2 regions of the Variovorax sp. V116 genome follow, and region 2 is predicted to be linked to the other one. Evidence: predicted binding sites of a transcription regulator. Region 2 holds the regulator's gene; the other holds the start of a gene.
What was found. Region 2 encodes sigma-54, which starts transcription at its own class of promoters, with help from an activator protein. Its sites were predicted from a motif close to TGGCANGNAANCTGCTTT; they were not measured.
Positions count from the first base shown of each region.

Region 1: a site for sigma-54 is predicted at 2,894-2,911, ahead of ACAM58_RS17580 (ammonium transporter). Genes of this name have one in related genera too.

Region 1 covers NZ_AP028661.1:3,702,663-3,710,601, forward strand. The annotation lists gene ACAM58_RS17570 (succinylglutamate desuccinylase/aspartoacylase family protein) at 1-447, opposite strand, end outside; gene ACAM58_RS17575 (MBL fold metallo-hydrolase) at 570-1,550, opposite strand; gene ACAM58_RS17580 (ammonium transporter) at 1,623-2,825, opposite strand; gene ACAM58_RS17585 (LytTR family DNA-binding domain-containing protein) at 3,002-3,907, opposite strand; gene ACAM58_RS17590 (acyltransferase family protein) at 4,038-5,279, shown strand; gene ACAM58_RS17595 (PaaI family thioesterase) at 5,215-5,634, opposite strand; gene ACAM58_RS17600 (DUF4139 domain-containing protein) at 5,855-7,483, shown strand; gene ACAM58_RS17605 (Fur family transcriptional regulator) at 7,502-7,939, opposite strand, start outside.
Region 2 covers NZ_AP028661.1:632,877-640,815, forward strand. The annotation lists gene ACAM58_RS02935 (hypothetical protein) at 1-398, opposite strand, end outside; gene argS (arginine--tRNA ligase) at 530-2,215, shown strand; gene ACAM58_RS02945 (SPOR domain-containing protein) at 2,223-2,963, shown strand; gene ACAM58_RS02950 (thiol:disulfide interchange protein DsbA/DsbL) at 3,109-3,756, shown strand; gene lptA (lipopolysaccharide transport periplasmic protein LptA) at 3,950-4,669, shown strand; gene lptB (LPS export ABC transporter ATP-binding protein) at 4,666-5,460, shown strand; gene ACAM58_RS02965 (RNA polymerase factor sigma-54) at 5,478-7,070, shown strand; gene ACAM58_RS02970 (phospholipase D family protein) at 7,081-7,939, shown strand, end outside.

The DNA.
Region 1 (7,939 bases), 2.3 Mb from region 2:
CACCCAGAACGGAATCACCGGCTGGCTGGTGGAGTGGATGTCCAGGATGTGGTCGGCCGCGCTCACCACCGGCCGCAGCGCGCGGGCGCGGCGCAGCTCGGGGCTGTCCTCGGTGCCGTCGAGCCATTCGGGCGACCAGATGCGGTTGAGGTTGTGCACCAGCTGGCGGCTGTCGAAGGGCAGCGCCTGGTCGAAGGACTCGTAGGCTTCCACGTTGGCAAAGCTCACGGTGAGCGTGCCGATCTTGGGGCGCACCTGGGTGTCGAGCAGGTGCGTGGCGGCGGTCATGCCGCAGATTTCATTGCCGTGCGTGAGCGCGTTGATCAGCACGTGGGGCCCCGGCTTGCCGGACTCGAAGCGGTGCACATAGTCGATGCCGACGTTGCCCTTGCGGTAGGCGGAGAGATCGCGCGGGAGGACTTCGAGGGCGGGGGGAGCTTGGGTCATGTTGGCGTGGAGTGTGGAGCGGAGCGGTCGGGCGAGTTTGCTACAGCACGCACATTCGTGCTGCTGGCGCGGCAACACCTGCCCGCGCCGTTCAAGCTTCAGCCGGCCGGCCGGCCGGCTGTCTATCGCACCTGCTGGTAATCCACGGGCACCCAGACGTAGCCCTTGCCTTCGGCCCGCACATGGCCCAGCCCCGGGAACGGCAGGTGCGCACTGCCGACCAGGTAGCGCCCCTTGGCCGCATCGGCATAGGCCTTCTTGCGTTCCGCCGCCGCCGGCTTCGAATCGACGTCGAACGAGATGGTGATCTGCGGCTGCGCAAACTGCACGGCGGCCACGTGCATCAGGTCGCCCCACAGCACCAGCTTCTGGCCCTTGGACTCGACCAGGTAGATGTTGTGGCCCGGCGTATGGCCATGGGCGGGCACGGCCTTGATGCCGGGCACCAGGTCGGTGTTGCCCTTCATGCCCTTGAACTTGCCGGCCTCCACATACGGGTTCAGCGAGGCCATCGCCCCCTGGAAGAAGCCCTTCATCTCGGCGGAAGCCTTCTCCAGGTTGGCCTTGTCGAGCCAGAAGTCGGCGTCTTCCTGCCCGGCGTGGATGGTGGCGTTGGGGAACACCAGCTTGCCGTCCTGCACCAGGCCGCCGACATGGTCGCCGTGCATATGGGTGATGAGCACGTCGTCGACTTGCTCGGGCTGATAGCCCGCGGCCTTGAGATTGGCCTGCAGGCTGCCGAGCGTGGGGCCGAACAGGCCGCCGGCACCCGTGTCGACCAGCACCAGCTTGCTGCCGGTGTTGATGAGATAGGCGTTCACCGAGGTGGGCACGGTGTCCTTCTCGAAGCCGCGATCGAGCAGCTTGCCGATCTGTGCCTGCGTGGTGTTGGTGAGCAGCTTCTTGGGCTCGAGGTCGATGGTGCCGTCGAACAACGCCGTCACCTCGAAGTCGCCGAGCATCGTGCGGTAGAAGCCCGGCGCCTGGGTCTTGACCTGCGGAGCGCCGGCCTGCGCCGTGGAAGAAAACGAAAGCATCAGCAGGCTGCCGGCCAGTGCGGCGACGCCGCGGCGCAGCCAGCGAGCGGGTGTTGTTGTTGTCATGGGGTCTACTCCTCGGCGGTTGTAAGGGGCGCCGAGAATAGCCCAGGCAGGCCGGTCCTGCAGGAACCCGGCCTACCAGTTCACCTCACGCTCCGGCGTCGCCGAGATGTGGTGGATCGACAGGTCGGCGCCGTCGTATTCCTCTTCCTGCGTGAGCCGCAGCCCCATCGTCGCCTTGAGCGCGCCGTACACCGCCGCTCCGGCCAGCGCCGCCCACGCCACGCCCATCAAGGTGCCGATGAGCTGCGCCCAGACGCTCACGCCGCCGATGCCGCCGAGCGCCTGGGTGCCGAAGATGCCGGCCGCGATGCCGCCCCAGGTGCCGCACAGGCCGTGCAGCGGCCAGACGCCGAGCACGTCGTCGATCTTCCATTTGTTCTGCGTGAGCGTGAACATCACCACGAAGATGGCCCCGGCCACGCCGCCCACCACCAGCGCGCCCAGCGGATGCATCAGGTCGGACCCCGCGCACACGGCCACGAGACCGGCGAGCGGGCCGTTGTAGACAAAGCCGGGGTCGTTCTTGCCCAGCGCCAGCGCAACCAGCGTGCCGCCGACCATTGCCATGAGCGAGTTGACGGCCACCAGGCCGGAGATCTTGTCGATGCTCTGCGCGCTCATGACGTTGAAGCCGAACCAGCCGACGCACAGCACCCAGGCCCCCAGCGCCAGAAAAGGAATGTTCGACGGCGGATGCGCGCTCAGCGAGCCGTCGCCGCGGTAGCGGTTGCGGCGCGCGCCCAGCAGCAGCACGGCCGGCAAGGCGAGCCAGCCGCCCACCGCGTGCACCACCACCGAGCCGGCAAAGTCATGGAACTCGCTGCCCGTGGCCGAAGCGATCCAGGCCTGGATGCCGAAGGCCTTGTTCCAGGCAATGCCCTCGTACAGCGGATAGACGAAGCCGACGATGACCGCGGTAGCGATCAGTTGCGGCCAGAACTTGGCACGTTCGGCAATCCCGCCCGAGATGATCGCCGGAATGGCCGCCGCGAAGGTGAGCAGGAAGAAGAACTTCACGAGTTCGTAGCCGCTTTTTGCTGCGAGCTCGGTGGCGCCCACGAAGAAGTGGGTGCCGTAGGCCACGCCATAGCCCACCAGAAAGTACACGATGGTCGAGACCGAGAAGTCGACCAGGATCTTAACCAGCGCATTGACCTGGTTCTTCTTGCGCACGGTGCCCAGTTCCAGGAAGGCGAAACCGGCATGCATGGCCAGCACCATGATCGCGCCGAGAAGAATGAACAGCGCGTCTGCGCCCTGTTTGAGTGCGTCCATTGGAGCTTCTTGCAGTTTTTGGTTTGAATTGGTGCGTGCACCCGAATTGCTCGGGGCAGCGCCGCAAGAAAGCAAAAATGGTGCCTGAAGGCTCTCTAGTGGTGCGTCACGGAGGGAAATGAGCCTTCTCAGTGCAGAGCCGCACCGGAACAGGACGGATCGACGCACCGCCCGGGTCAGCTTGCCCCGGCGCGCAAGGCCTCGCGATAGCGCCGGCTGCAGGGCACCGTGCTGCCGTCGTGCATGTGCAGCCGGGCATCGCCGCCGTCGAGCGGCTCGATTTCCTTGATGCGGCCGAGGTTGACGGCGTGGCTTCGGTGCACGCGCACGAAATGGGCGGGGTCGAGCTGCGCCAGAAAATCGGTGAGCGTGGCGCGCAGCAGGTAGTCGTGGCCGTTGACGTGCAGGCCGACGTAGTTGCCTTCGGCCTGGAGCCAGTCGATGTCGCTCGCGGCAATGAGGAACTCGCGCCGCAGCTTGCGCACCAGGAAGCGCTCGGGGCGCGCGGGCGGCGCGGCAGCCCGATGGGCTTCGGCGGGCTCGGCCGGCGCTGCCGCCGCCGCCTCGGGCGGGTCGAGCACGCGCGCCTCGCCCTGCAGCCGCAGCATGAACACGCCGTACACCCAGATGCCGAACACCATAGACAGGTAGGCGCGCACGTCCTTCAGGTATTCGTAGCCCCAGCGCCCGGTCCAGCCCGCGAAGTCGTAGCGCTCGCCAACCGCCGCGTAGACCATCGCGCGCAGCGCGAACATCGCCGCCACGTGCACCACGCTGAAGACCACGCTGGCGGCCAGGTGCCAGCCCAGGTAGCGCAGCAGGTGGGTGCGTGCGAGCGGCGACAGCCGGTGCTGGATGGCCACCACCGCCGGCACCAGCGCCAGCAGCACGAGGTGGCTCGACACCTCCCAGGTGACGATTTCCCAGGCGGCGCGCGGCACGGCGCGGTCGCGCGCGTCGACCAGCGCGACGGTGGTGTTGAACACCGCCTGCAGCGCCATGAAGACGATCCAGAAGCCCACTTCCACGCGGCGGCGGATGGGTTCGTAGCGCTCGTACAGGTTCTTCCGGGAATCTGCCATGCCCGGGATTCTCGCGATCCCCGCACCGGGCGGGCGAATTTCGTCCCTGCAGGGCACCGCTCGTCACAAAAGGCCCGCGATCCGTCCCGCGGGCAGGCCGTGCGCCGCGGATGGACGCAACCATCGGCCGATGAGCACAACCGCATCCACCCTGCCCGACCGGCGGCACGACATCGACGCGCTGCGCGCGCTGGCCTTCCTGCTGGTCATCCTGTACCACGTGGCGATGTACTACGTGGCCGACTGGCCCTGGCACCTCAAGAGCCCGCATGCCGCCGAATGGCTGCAGTGGCCGATGCGCATGCTCAACCTCTGGCGCATGGACCTGGTGTTCCTGGTCTCGGGCGTGTCGCTGGGCTTCCTGAGCCGCAGCCAAGGCACCTGGAGCCTGCTGCGCAGCCGCGGCGTGCGGCTGATGCTGCCGCTGGCCTTCGGCATGGCGGTGGTCGTGCCCTACCAGGCCTATGCCCAGGGCGTGGCCAGCGGCTTGGTGGCGCCGGGCTTCGGTGCCTTCCTGCTGCGCTATCTTTCGATGGGCGATCCGTGGCCGAAGGCGGCCTTCGACGGCGCGGAGTTCGGCATCACCTGGAACCACCTCTGGTACCTGCCCTACCTGTTCAGCTACACGGCGCTCATCGCGCTCACGCTGCCGCTGTGGCGGTCACCCGCCGGCCAGTGGATGCGCCGCCGATTCAACGGGCTGCGCGGCTGGAAGCTGCTGCTCCTGCCGGCGCTTCCGCTGCTGGTCTGGACGATGCTGCTGGCGCGGCACTTTCCGCCCACGCACAACCTGGTCCGCGACTTTCACCTGCACAGCATCTACTTCACCGTGTTCCTCTACGGCTACTGGATGGGCGTGGACACGGGCGTGTGGCGCGAACTGGAACGCCTGCGGTGGGTGTCGCTGGCGCTGGCCGCGGCGGCGATCACCGCCTTCATCGTGCTGCGGCTCGGCGTCAAGGGCCCGCCCTCCGGCGTACCGATGGACGCCCTGCGCATGCTCTACCTGTGGCTGGCGGTCGCCACCATCCTGGGCCACGGCCACCGCCACCTGAACCGTCCGTGGCCCTGGCTGCGCTGGGCCAACGAGTCGGTGTACCCGTGGTACGTGCTGCACCAGACGCTGATCATCGCGGGCGTTGCGCTGCTGGCTCCGCTCGCGCTGGGGCCGGTGCTGGAGCCGGCCTTGCTGGTCGCGCTGACCATCGTGGGCTGCTGGCTGCTCAACGACGGGCTGATCCGCCGCTTCAACGGGCTGCGGCCGCTGTTCGGCCTCAAGCGCCGGCGCGCCAGCGCCAAGACCGCAGTCACTTTGCGGGCGGAGGCGCTTCCACCGGAACCAGGATGGCAGTCCCCGTCGCCACGAGCTTGAGGCTGTCGCCATCGCCCTGGCCATAGAGCTCGGCGGTGGTGAACACCTGCTTGCGCCCCGCCTTCACCACCTTGCCGCGCGCGATGAAGGCACGGCCCAGCGCGGGCGACAGGCAATTCACCGAGAAGTGCGAGGCGAGTACGCGGCCCGCCACCGTGGCGGCCGCGAAGCCGCAGGCGGTGTCGAGCATGGCGCCGATCAACCCGGCATGCAGGAAGCCGGCGTACTGGCCCATGTCTTCCTCGCGCCATTGCATGCGCAATTCGGCTTCGCCGTCGGCGGCGCGCGTGACCTCGAAGCCGGCCCAGCGGTTGAAGGCAGCGGTCTTGTTGATGGCCTGGATGGTGTCGAGCATGGAAGGTCTCCTTGGAGCGGAAATGCACGGGCGATGCGCACGAGCCACTCTACGAAGCGCAGCCGCCATGCCTCGTCGCGCGCGCGACCGGCCGCGGCGCCGCGGTTGCGTTGGCGACAGCAACGCCCGCCTCAAAAAACTTCGCGATGGCTTAACCCCGTTGGACGAGCCCGGCCGTATGAGTGGAGACAAGCCATCCATCCACTTCCGAAGGTTCTCCATGCAAGCACCCTCCTCCGCCTTCTTTCTTCTCCGTGCCACCTTCGCCGCCACTGCCTGGCTGGCGGCAAGCGCCGGCGCCCATGCGCAAGCCGCAGCCGACAACTCGCGCATCACCCAGGTCAAGGTCTATCCCGGCAGCGCCACGGTGGAGCGCGTCGCGCGGGTGGCGGCCGGCAGCCGGTCGGTCACCTTCGCCTGCCTGCCCGCGGGCCTCGACGTGCAGAGCCTGCAGGTGTCGGCCGGCGCATCGGTGCGCGTGGGCGAGGCCTCGGTGCTCAGCGAGGCGCGCGAACTGTCGCCCCGCTGCGCCACCAGCGCGCTCGACGGCCGCATCCGCGAACTGGAAGACCAGAAGGCCGCCCTGCAGGCCGAGACCGATGCGCTGGGCATGGTGACGGGCTACCTCAAAGGCCTCTCGGGCGGCAGCGGCGAATCGGCCCAGGGCGCCCGCGCGCCGATGGATGCACGCAACCTCGCGGCCATGGCCGAGGCGATGCGCCGCACCGGGCAGGACTCATTGCTCAAGCAGCACCAGATCCAGCGCAGGCAGGCCGACATCGACCGGCAGCTCAATCCGCTGCTGGCCGAACGCAAGCGCTCGCAAGGCCACGGCGCACAGGTGATGGCCGTGACCGTGACGCTGGCCGCCAGCGCCGATGCCGACGTGAAGCTGAGCTACCAGGTCGCCGGCCCCGGCTGGACGCCCAGCTACCGCGCGCTGCTCGACACCGCCACGAGCAAGGTACGCATCGAACGCCAGGCGCTGGTGGCGCAGGCCACGGGCGAAGACTGGCGCGGCGTGAAGCTGGTGCTCTCCACCGGCCAGCCGCGCCGCGAAACCGCGGGCCGCACGCCCACGGCGTGGCGCATCGGCATCGAGCCGCCGCCGCGTGTCCAGGGAGGCATGGCCGCGATGATGGCGCCGGCGCCCGCCGCGCCCGCCGCATCCGCCGACCGGCTTGCCATGGCCGAGGCCACGCAGCCCCTGTTCGACGTGAACGTGTTCGACAACAGCTTTGCCACCGAATTCGCGGTGCCGCAGAGCATCGACGTGCCCTCCAGCGGCCAGCGCGTGACGCTGGCGCTGGGCCAGCACGAAGACACGGCCAAGCTCGCGGCCCGCACCAGCCCGCGCGTGGATGCCAGCGCGTTCCTGGTGGCCGAGCTCGCGCAGCCGGCCGGCGTATGGCCGGCCGGTGCGCTGCAGCTCTACCGCGACGGCAACTTCGTCGGCAGCGGCCGGTGGAGCGCGCCGAGCGACGCCAGGCTCACGCTCTCCTTCGGCCGCGACGAACTGGTGCGCGTGCAGGCCGAGCCCGAGAACGACAGCCAGGGCACGGGCGGCTTTGCCGGCTCGCGCGCCGAGCGCAAGGTGCAGCGCGCCTACGTGGTGGAGAACCGCCACCGCACGCCGATCGCGGTGCAGGTGCTCGAGGCGGCCCCCGTCTCGGTCGACGAACAGGTGCGCGTGGCCGCGCAGTTCTCGCCGCAGCCGGCCGAGTTGGCCTGGAACAAGCAGCCCGGGCTTGCCATGTGGCGCGTCGACCTGGAGCCCGGAAAGACCGCGCGCGTCGCGGCCGACTACAGCATCAGCTACCCGAAGGACGCGCGCCTGCAGATGCGCTGACCTGCCTGCCGCTGGGCGTCAGTGGGCCTTGGGCGACCGCGCCTTGCGGGCGGCACCGGCGCAGGCCGCGCACACGCCGTGCAGCGTCACTTCATGGCTTTTCACCTGGAAGCCCTTGGGCACAAGATCGGTCATCGGCCCGGGGCAGGCATGCAGCATGAAGACCTGCCCGCAGCTGCTGCAGTGAAAGTAGTGATGGTGATGGTCGGCCTCTTCGCCGTGCTGGTGCGAATGGCGGTGCGCATCGGGCTTGCAGGCCACTTCGTAGCGCGCCGGCTCGCCGGGCAGCTCGACCTTGGCGATCTCGCCGTCGGCCAGCAGCATGGAGACCTGGCGGTACACGGTGGAGAGGCTGATCTCGGGCACGATGGCGCGGGCGCGCTCGAGGATTTCAGGTGCGGTCAGCACCAGGCCGGTGTCGCTGAAGGCCGAGAAGACCGCGTTGCGTTGGCGCGT
Region 2 (7,939 bases):
TTGGCGTCCTTTTCGCACTTCTTCATGAAGCTGTTCTTGGCGGCGCCGGCCAGCGGCTTGCCGTTCTTGTCGACGGCCTTGGCTGCGCAAGCGGGTGCTGCGGCGGCCTTGGTGTCTTTTTCGCACTTCTTGATGAAGCTGCCCTTGGCGGCGCCGGCCAGCGGCTTGCCGTTCTTGTCGATGGCCTTGGATTCGCAGCTCGCGGCGGGCGCTGCCGCGGTGGCGGGCGCTGCGGGGGTGGCCGCCGCAGGAGCGGCGGGGGTCGCTGGGGTGGCCGGCGTGGCCGCAGGTGCGGTGACAGGCGCCGGAGCCTTGGCAGCCGGGGCCTTGTCTTGTGCCTGTGCGGCGCCGAAGGAGAGACAGGCGCCCAGGGCGACCAGGGAAAGGAACTTCTTCATGGTGATATGTCCTTGCAAGGTGGGTTGTGACAGGTGCCCCGCCCCGGGGCCGAGGCTTCTAACGGCCCAAGCCAGCGATCGGATGACGATGGTCAACGGCGCCCCGGGTTTGCCCCCGGTAAAATTCGCAGATGCTATTGGTCAAACAGGAGCTGCTCGCGGCGCTCGCGAACACGCTCGAATCCCTCTCGCCCGGCGCTGGCTCCAAAGCCGCGTTCGAGTCGCCCAAGGTGGCTGCCCACGGCGATTTCGCCAGCACGGCCGCCATGCAACTCGCCAAGCCGCTCGGGCGCAAGCCGCGCGAACTGGCCGAGGAGCTCAGTGCGGCGCTGCTCGCCACCCCGGTTTTCGGCCAGTGGGTCGAAGCCATCGAGATCGCCGGCCCCGGTTTCCTCAACATCCGCCTCAAGACGGCTGCCAAGCAGCAGATCGTGCGCGAGGTGCTGGCCGCGGGCGGCGCCTTCGGCCAGCAGCCCGCCACCGGCGAAAAGGTGCTGGTCGAGTTCGTCTCGGCCAACCCGACCGGGCCGCTGCACGTCGGCCACGGCCGTCAGGCCGCGCTCGGCGACGCCATCTGCAACCTGCGCGCCTCGCAGGGCGACACCGTCTGGCGCGAGTTCTACTACAACGATGCCGGCGTGCAGATCCAGACGCTGGCCCACAGCACCCAGCTGCGCGCCCGCGGCTTCAAGCCCGGCGACCCCGAATGGCCGAGCGGCGAAAAGGCGCCCGCCTACAACGGCGACTACATCGCCGACATCGCCGAAGACTTCAAGGCGAAGAAGACCGTCAAGTCGGACGACCGGGAATACACCGCCAGCGGCAACATCGACGACCTCGACTCCATCCGCGAATTCGCCGTGGCCTACCTGCGCCGCGAGCAGGACCTGGACCTGCAGGCCTTCCGCGTGCGCTTCGACAACTACTATCTCGAATCCAGCCTCTACACCAGCGGCCGCGTCGAGGAGGCGGTGCGCAAGCTCGTGGCCGCCGGCAAGACCTACGAGCAGGACGGCGCGCTGTGGCTGAAGTCGACCGACTACGGCGACGACAAGGACCGCGTGATGAAGAAGCAGGACGGCACGTACACGTACTTCGTGCCCGACGTCGCCTACCACATCGCCAAGTGGGAGCGCGGCTTCCACAAGGTGGTCAACATCCAGGGCACCGACCACCACGGCACCATCGCGCGCGTGCGCGCCGGCCTGCAGGCGGCGGGCGTGGGCATTCCCGAGGGCTATCCCGACTACGTGCTGCACACCATGGTGCGCGTGATGAAGGGCGGCGAAGAGGTCAAGATCAGCAAGCGCGCCGGCAGCTACGTCACCTTGCGCGACCTGATCGAGTGGACCAGCACCGACGCCGTGCGCTTCTTCCTCCTGAGCCGCAAGCCCGACACCGAATACACCTTCGACGTCGACCTCGCCGTGGCCAAGAACAACGACAACCCGGTCTACTACGTGCAGTACGCCCATGCGCGCATCTGCTCGGTGCTGGCGGGCTGGGGCGGCGACGCCACCTCGCTCAAGGACGTGGACCTGTCGCCGCTCGAAAGCCCGGCCGCGCAGGCGCTCATGCTGCTCCTGGCCAAGTACCCGGCCATGCTCACGGCCGCCGCCAAGGATTTCGCGCCGCACGACGTCACTTTCTACCTGCGCGAACTGGCGGCCAGCTACCACAGCTACTACGACGCCGAGCGCATCCTGGTCGACGACGAGCCGGTCAAGCTGGCGCGGCTCGCGCTCGTCGCGGCCACCGCACAGGTGCTGCACAATGGCCTCGCGATTCTCGGCGTCAGTGCGCCGAGCAAGATGTGAACTGACTATGAAGAAGACAACCAGACAACGCGGCAACATCGTCATCGGGCTCATCGTCGGCCTGGTGCTGGGGTTGGGTGTCGCGCTGGGCATCGCGGTCTACGTGACCAAGGTGCCGATCCCGTTCGTGACCAAGACCCAGCGCGGCGGTGCCGAGCAGGACGAAGCCGAAGCCCGCAAGAACCGCGACTGGGACCCCAACGCGCCGCTGGCAGGCAAGGCCGGCGCGCCCAAGCCGCCGGCCGCGGCCGGCCCCGTGGCGCCACCGGCCGGCGGCGACACCGCGGCCGTGGCGCCTGGCACGGCCCCGCCGCCCGCGCCGCCGGTGCCGGTGGTGGTGGCTCCGAAACCCGCGCGCCCGGCCCCGGTGCCGGCCGAGGCCAATTCCCTGCCGCCGTCGAACGATCCGCTCGGCGACCTGGCCCGCGCGCGCGCCGGCGGCGGCAGCAGCGGCAGCACCACCACGGCTTCCGCTGCGCCCAGCAACAACAGCGCGGCGGCGGGTGCCGATCCGTTCATGTACTTCGTGCAGGCGGGCGCCTTCCGCACCACCGACGATGCCGAGGCCCAGCGCGCCAAGCTGTCGCTGATGGGTGTCGAGGCCCGGGTCACCGAGCGCGAGCAGGCCGGCCGCACGGTCTACCGGGTGCGCGCGGGCCCGTTCAACAAGAAGGACGAGGCCGATCGCCTGAAGGAGCGGCTCGACAGCGGCGGCCTCGAATCGGCGCTCGTGCGCGTGCAGCGCTGAGCCTGCCGGCAGGCGCCGCGGATATTCTTTAAGCTTCGCCGCGCGGCATGGGCCGCCGCCAGGATCGTCCTGGGCATGCCGCACGCGGGAACTCCGCGCGGCGCGCCGGCTCAGTACTGCCGTACCCAACAGGAGAACTCTTTCAATGAAACGTCGTGACTTTTCGCTGGCCGCCACCTCGCTGGGCCTGCTTTCGCTGGCTGGCAACACCGCGCACGCCCAGGCGCGCGCGCCCAAGGCCGGCACCGAGTACCTGGTGCTCGACAAGCGCGTGCCGGTCGACGCGCCGGCGGGCAAGGTCGAGGTGATCGAGTTCTTCTCGTACAACTGCCCGCACTGCAACGACTTCGAGCCGCAGCTGGAAGCCTGGCTCAAGACGGTGCCCAAGGAAGTGGCGTTCCGCCGCGTGCCCGTGCCCTTCGTGGGCAACGACGTCGAGGCCAAGCAGCGCCTGTACTACGCGCTCGAAGCCATGGGCAAGGTCGACGAATTCCAGCCCAAGGTCTTCGACGCCATCCACAAGCAGCGCCAGAACGTGAACGGCGACGCCAACATCATTGCCTGGGCCGGGGCCAACGGCCTGGACGGCGCCAAGTTCAAGGAAGTCTTCACCTCCTTCGGCGTGGCCAGCAAGGCCAAGCGCGCCGCGCAGCTGACCGACGCCTACAAGGTGGCCGGCGTGCCGGCGCTGGCCGTGAACGGGCGCTGGTACGTGGACGGCGAACTGGCCGGCAACATGACCAAGGCGCTGCAGGTCACCAACTACCTGATCGGCGAAGCGAAAAAGGGCTAACCCCCAGGCTGCGCGGCACTTCGTGTCCGCTGCGCCCACCCCTTGCAGGGGCGGCACCTGCGGCCCGGCGAAGCCGGTTCCGCGGTGTCTCCCGATGGGGACACCGGCCCGCTTCGGCGGGCCTTTTTCATCGGCGTTGGTGGCTGGTGCTGATCCGCCGCATACAATGGTTCAGAGCAAGTTTCGTGCCTCTATGACATTGCCCTCCTATCCCCACACCACCCCCTTCGTTCGCCGAATCCGCCGCCTGGCCGCCGGCGCGCTGCTGCTGGCCGGCCTGGCCTCGGGCGCGCTGGCCGAGACCGCCGACCGCAGCAAGCCGATGAACATCGAATCCGATGCGATGCGCTACGACGACCTCAAGCAGACGAGCGTGTTCACGGGCAACGTGCTGGTCACCAAGGGCACGATCATCATCCGCGGCGCGCGCATCGACGTGCGCCAGGACGCCGAGGGCTACCAGTACGGCGTGGTCACGGCGGCGCCCGGCAAAAGGGCCTACTACAAGCAGAAGCGCAATGCGCCCGACGAGTGGATCGAGGGCGAATCCGAGGTCATCGAATACGACAGCCGCGCCGACAACGTCAAGTTCATCCGCAATGCCGTCATGCGCCGGCTGATCGGCGCCACGCCCAACGACGAGAGCACCGGCGCGCTCATCGTCTACGACCAGAGCAACGACACCTACACGGTCAACGGTTCCACCGTGCCGCCCAACACGGGCGTGAACGCACCCCCAGGCGGACGCGTGCGGACCATCCTCACGCCCAAGAGCGCCACCGCGCCGGCGCCCGGGGCCTCGGCGCCCGCCGGCGGACGGGCCGCGCCGGCGGCGGCCGCGCCCCAGCCGGCACCCGGTGCCGGCCTGCGCTCGAGCACCACGCTGGGCGGCGACGGGGAAAGGCGCAAGTGATCGAAGCCGCTGGAACCCAGAACGCCGACGGCACGCCGGGCAGCCGCCTGGTGGTGCGCGGCCTGCAGAAGAGCTACGGCAGCCGCAAGGTCGTGCGGGATGTCTCGCTCGACGTGCAAAAGGGCGAAGTCGTCGGGCTGCTCGGCCCCAACGGCGCCGGCAAGACCACTTCGTTCTACATGATCGTGGGGCTGGTGCGGGCCGATGCGGGCGAGATCACCATCGACGGCGAGCCCATCGCCCACATGCCGATCCACCGGCGCGCGCGCATGGGCCTGAGCTACCTGCCGCAGGAAGCCTCCATCTTCCGCAAGCTCACGGTCGAGGAAAACGTGCGCGCCGTGCTCGAGCTCCAGCGCGAGCCCGACGCCAGCGGCAAGCCCGCGCCACTGACCAAGCAGCGCATCGAGGAGCGCCTCTCCGGCCTGCTGGCCGACCTGCGGGTGGACCATCTTCGCGATTCGCCCGCGCTCGCGCTCTCGGGCGGCGAACGGCGCCGGGTCGAGATCGCCCGCGCGCTGGCCACGCAGCCGCGCTTCATCCTGCTGGACGAGCCCTTTGCCGGCATCGACCCGATCGCGGTGATCGAGATCCAGCGGATCATCAGCTTCCTGAAGGAGCGCGGCATCGGCGTGCTCATCACCGACCACAACGTGCGTGAGACGCTGGGCATCTGCGATCACGCGTTCATCATCAGCGACGGGCATGTGCTGGCACAAGGCACACCCTCGGAGATCGTCGACAACGCCGAAGTACGCAGGGTGTACCTCGGCGAGCACTTCCGGATGTAAGGGAGGAGTCGGTCTCCATGAAGCAAGGGCTGTCCCTTCGCGTTTCGCAGCACCTGGCGCTCACGCCCCAGCTGCAGCAGTCGATCCGGCTGCTGCAGCTGTCCACGCTCGAACTGAGCCAGGAAGTGGAGCAGATGCTGGACGAGAACCCGTTCCTCGAACGCACCGCGGAAGAAGCCGCGCGCGAGGAATTCGGGCTCGACGCCATCGACACGCCGGTGCCGCGCGACGAGGCCGGTGAAGCCGCCGAGGGCGAATTCAGCTCGGCCCCGGCCAGCAGCACGACCAGCACTTCGAGCGAAACCGCCTCCACGGCCGAGTCCGAGGTTCCTGCCGCCGACGCCACCGAGCGCGAGCCCGACTGGGAAGGCGACGGCACCGTCGACATGGCGCCGGACGACAGCGAATGGGGCAGCGATGCCCCCGCGCGCCAGAACAACCTGGGCGACGACGAGCGTGCCGACGCCACTGAGCTCGCGCGCAGCCAGGAGTCGCTGCAGTCCTTCCTGCACCGGCAGGCGCTGAGCCTGCGGCTGAACGAGAACGACAGCGCCGCGCTGCGCTTCCTGATCGAATCGCTCAACGACGACGGCTACCTGGAGGATTCGCTGCCGGCGCTGGCCTCGGGCCTCGCGGGCGACGACAACGACCAGTTCGACGAGCTGGTGCACCACTTCCAGGTGGCGCTCGGCCTGCTGCAGAGCCTGGAGCCGGCCGGCGTCGGCGCGCGCGACCTGGGCGAATGCCTTTGCATCCAGCTGCGCGCGCTCGCCAGCGAAAGCGAGACCGAGGAACAGGCGCTGGTGCGCAAGACCGCCATCGCGATCTGCAAGCAGCCGATGGAGCTGCTCGCGCGGCGCGACTTCAAGCGCCTGGCCACGCTCACGCGCACCAACGAAGAGCTGGTGCGCTCGGCGCTGCAGGTCATCTCGCGCCTGGAGCCCAAGCCGGGCCGCCGTTTTGTCGATGTCGAGCGCAACATCGTGATTCCCGACGTGATCGTCACCAAGATCGGCCGCGGCACCAATGCCAAGTTCCGCGTCATGCTCAACCCCGAGGTGATGCCGCGGCTGCGCGTGCACGACATCTATGCCGGCGCGCTCAAGTCGCACAAGGGCGAGGGCAGCCAGGCGCTGTCGCAGCGGCTGCAGGAGGCACGCTGGTTCATCAAGAACATCCAGCAGCGCTTCGACACCATCCTGCGCGTGAGCAACGCCATCGTCGAGCGGCAGAAGAGCTTCTTCGTGCACGGCGAGCTCGCGATGCGACCACTGGTGCTGCGCGAGATTGCCGACGAACTCGGCCTGCACGAATCGACCATCTCGCGCGTGACCACGGCCAAGTACATGTCCACGCCTTTCGGCACGGTCGAGCTCAAGTACTTCTTCGGCTCGGCGCTCGGCACCGAGACCGGCGGCAATGCATCGAGCACCGCGGTGCGCGCGCTGATCAAGCAGTTCGTGAGCTCCGAGAGCATCAAGAAGCCGCTGTCCGACAGCCAGATCTCCGAGATGCTCAAGGAGCAGGGCATCGAGTGCGCGCGCCGCACCGTGGCCAAGTACCGCGAGGCCCTGCGCATCGCGCCCGCCAACCTCCGCAAGGCGCTGTAGAAAGCCGCCGATGGCCCGTCGCCTGCTGTCGCGCTGTGGGCAATGGGTCTTCGCCATGGCGGCGGTGCTGCTGTTCGCCGGCTGCGCCACCCTGCCCGACGAGGCGCCGCGCCCGGCCACCCGGGCCATGGCCGCCTCGGCCGACACCGCGCTCGGCAAGATCGCGCAGGCCTCGCAGCCCGACCCCGACCTGAGCGGCTTCCGCCTGATGCCGGGCGGCGACTTTGCCTTCGACACCCGCATCCAGCTCGCGCGGCGCGCCCAGCGCACGCTCGACGTGCAGTACTACCAGATCGAGAACGACGAGACCGGCCGCTACCTGCTGCGCACGCTGCGCGACGCGGCCCGGCGCGGCGTGCGCGTGCGGCTCCTGATGGACGATCTCTACACTTCGGGCGAGGACGAGCTGCTGCTCGGCCTGGCCGCCACGCCGAATGTCGAGCTGCGCCTGTTCAATCCCTTTCCGGCCGGGCGCGGCAGCCTGCTCAGGCGCTTCACCGCCTCGCTGTTCGACTTCAGCCGCGTCAACCGGCGCATGCACAACAAGCTCTTCATCGCCGATGGCGCGATGGCGGTGGCGGGCGGGCGCAACATCGGCAACCAGTATTTCAGGCGCACGGCGGGCGAGAATTTTCTCGATCTCGACACCTTCGTCGCCGGCGCGCTGATTCCGCGCCTGGGCGCGCTGTTCGACCAGTACTGGAACAGCGTCTATGTGCGGCCGGTCCGGTCGGTGGTGGCCAGCACACTGACACGTGACGAGCTGCAGAAGCGCTTCGACACCGCCACCGGCCCGGACACCACGCCGCCGCCGCCCCGGCCCGCGCCCAACGACCTGCTCGGCTACAGCCCGATCGCCGAAGACCTGG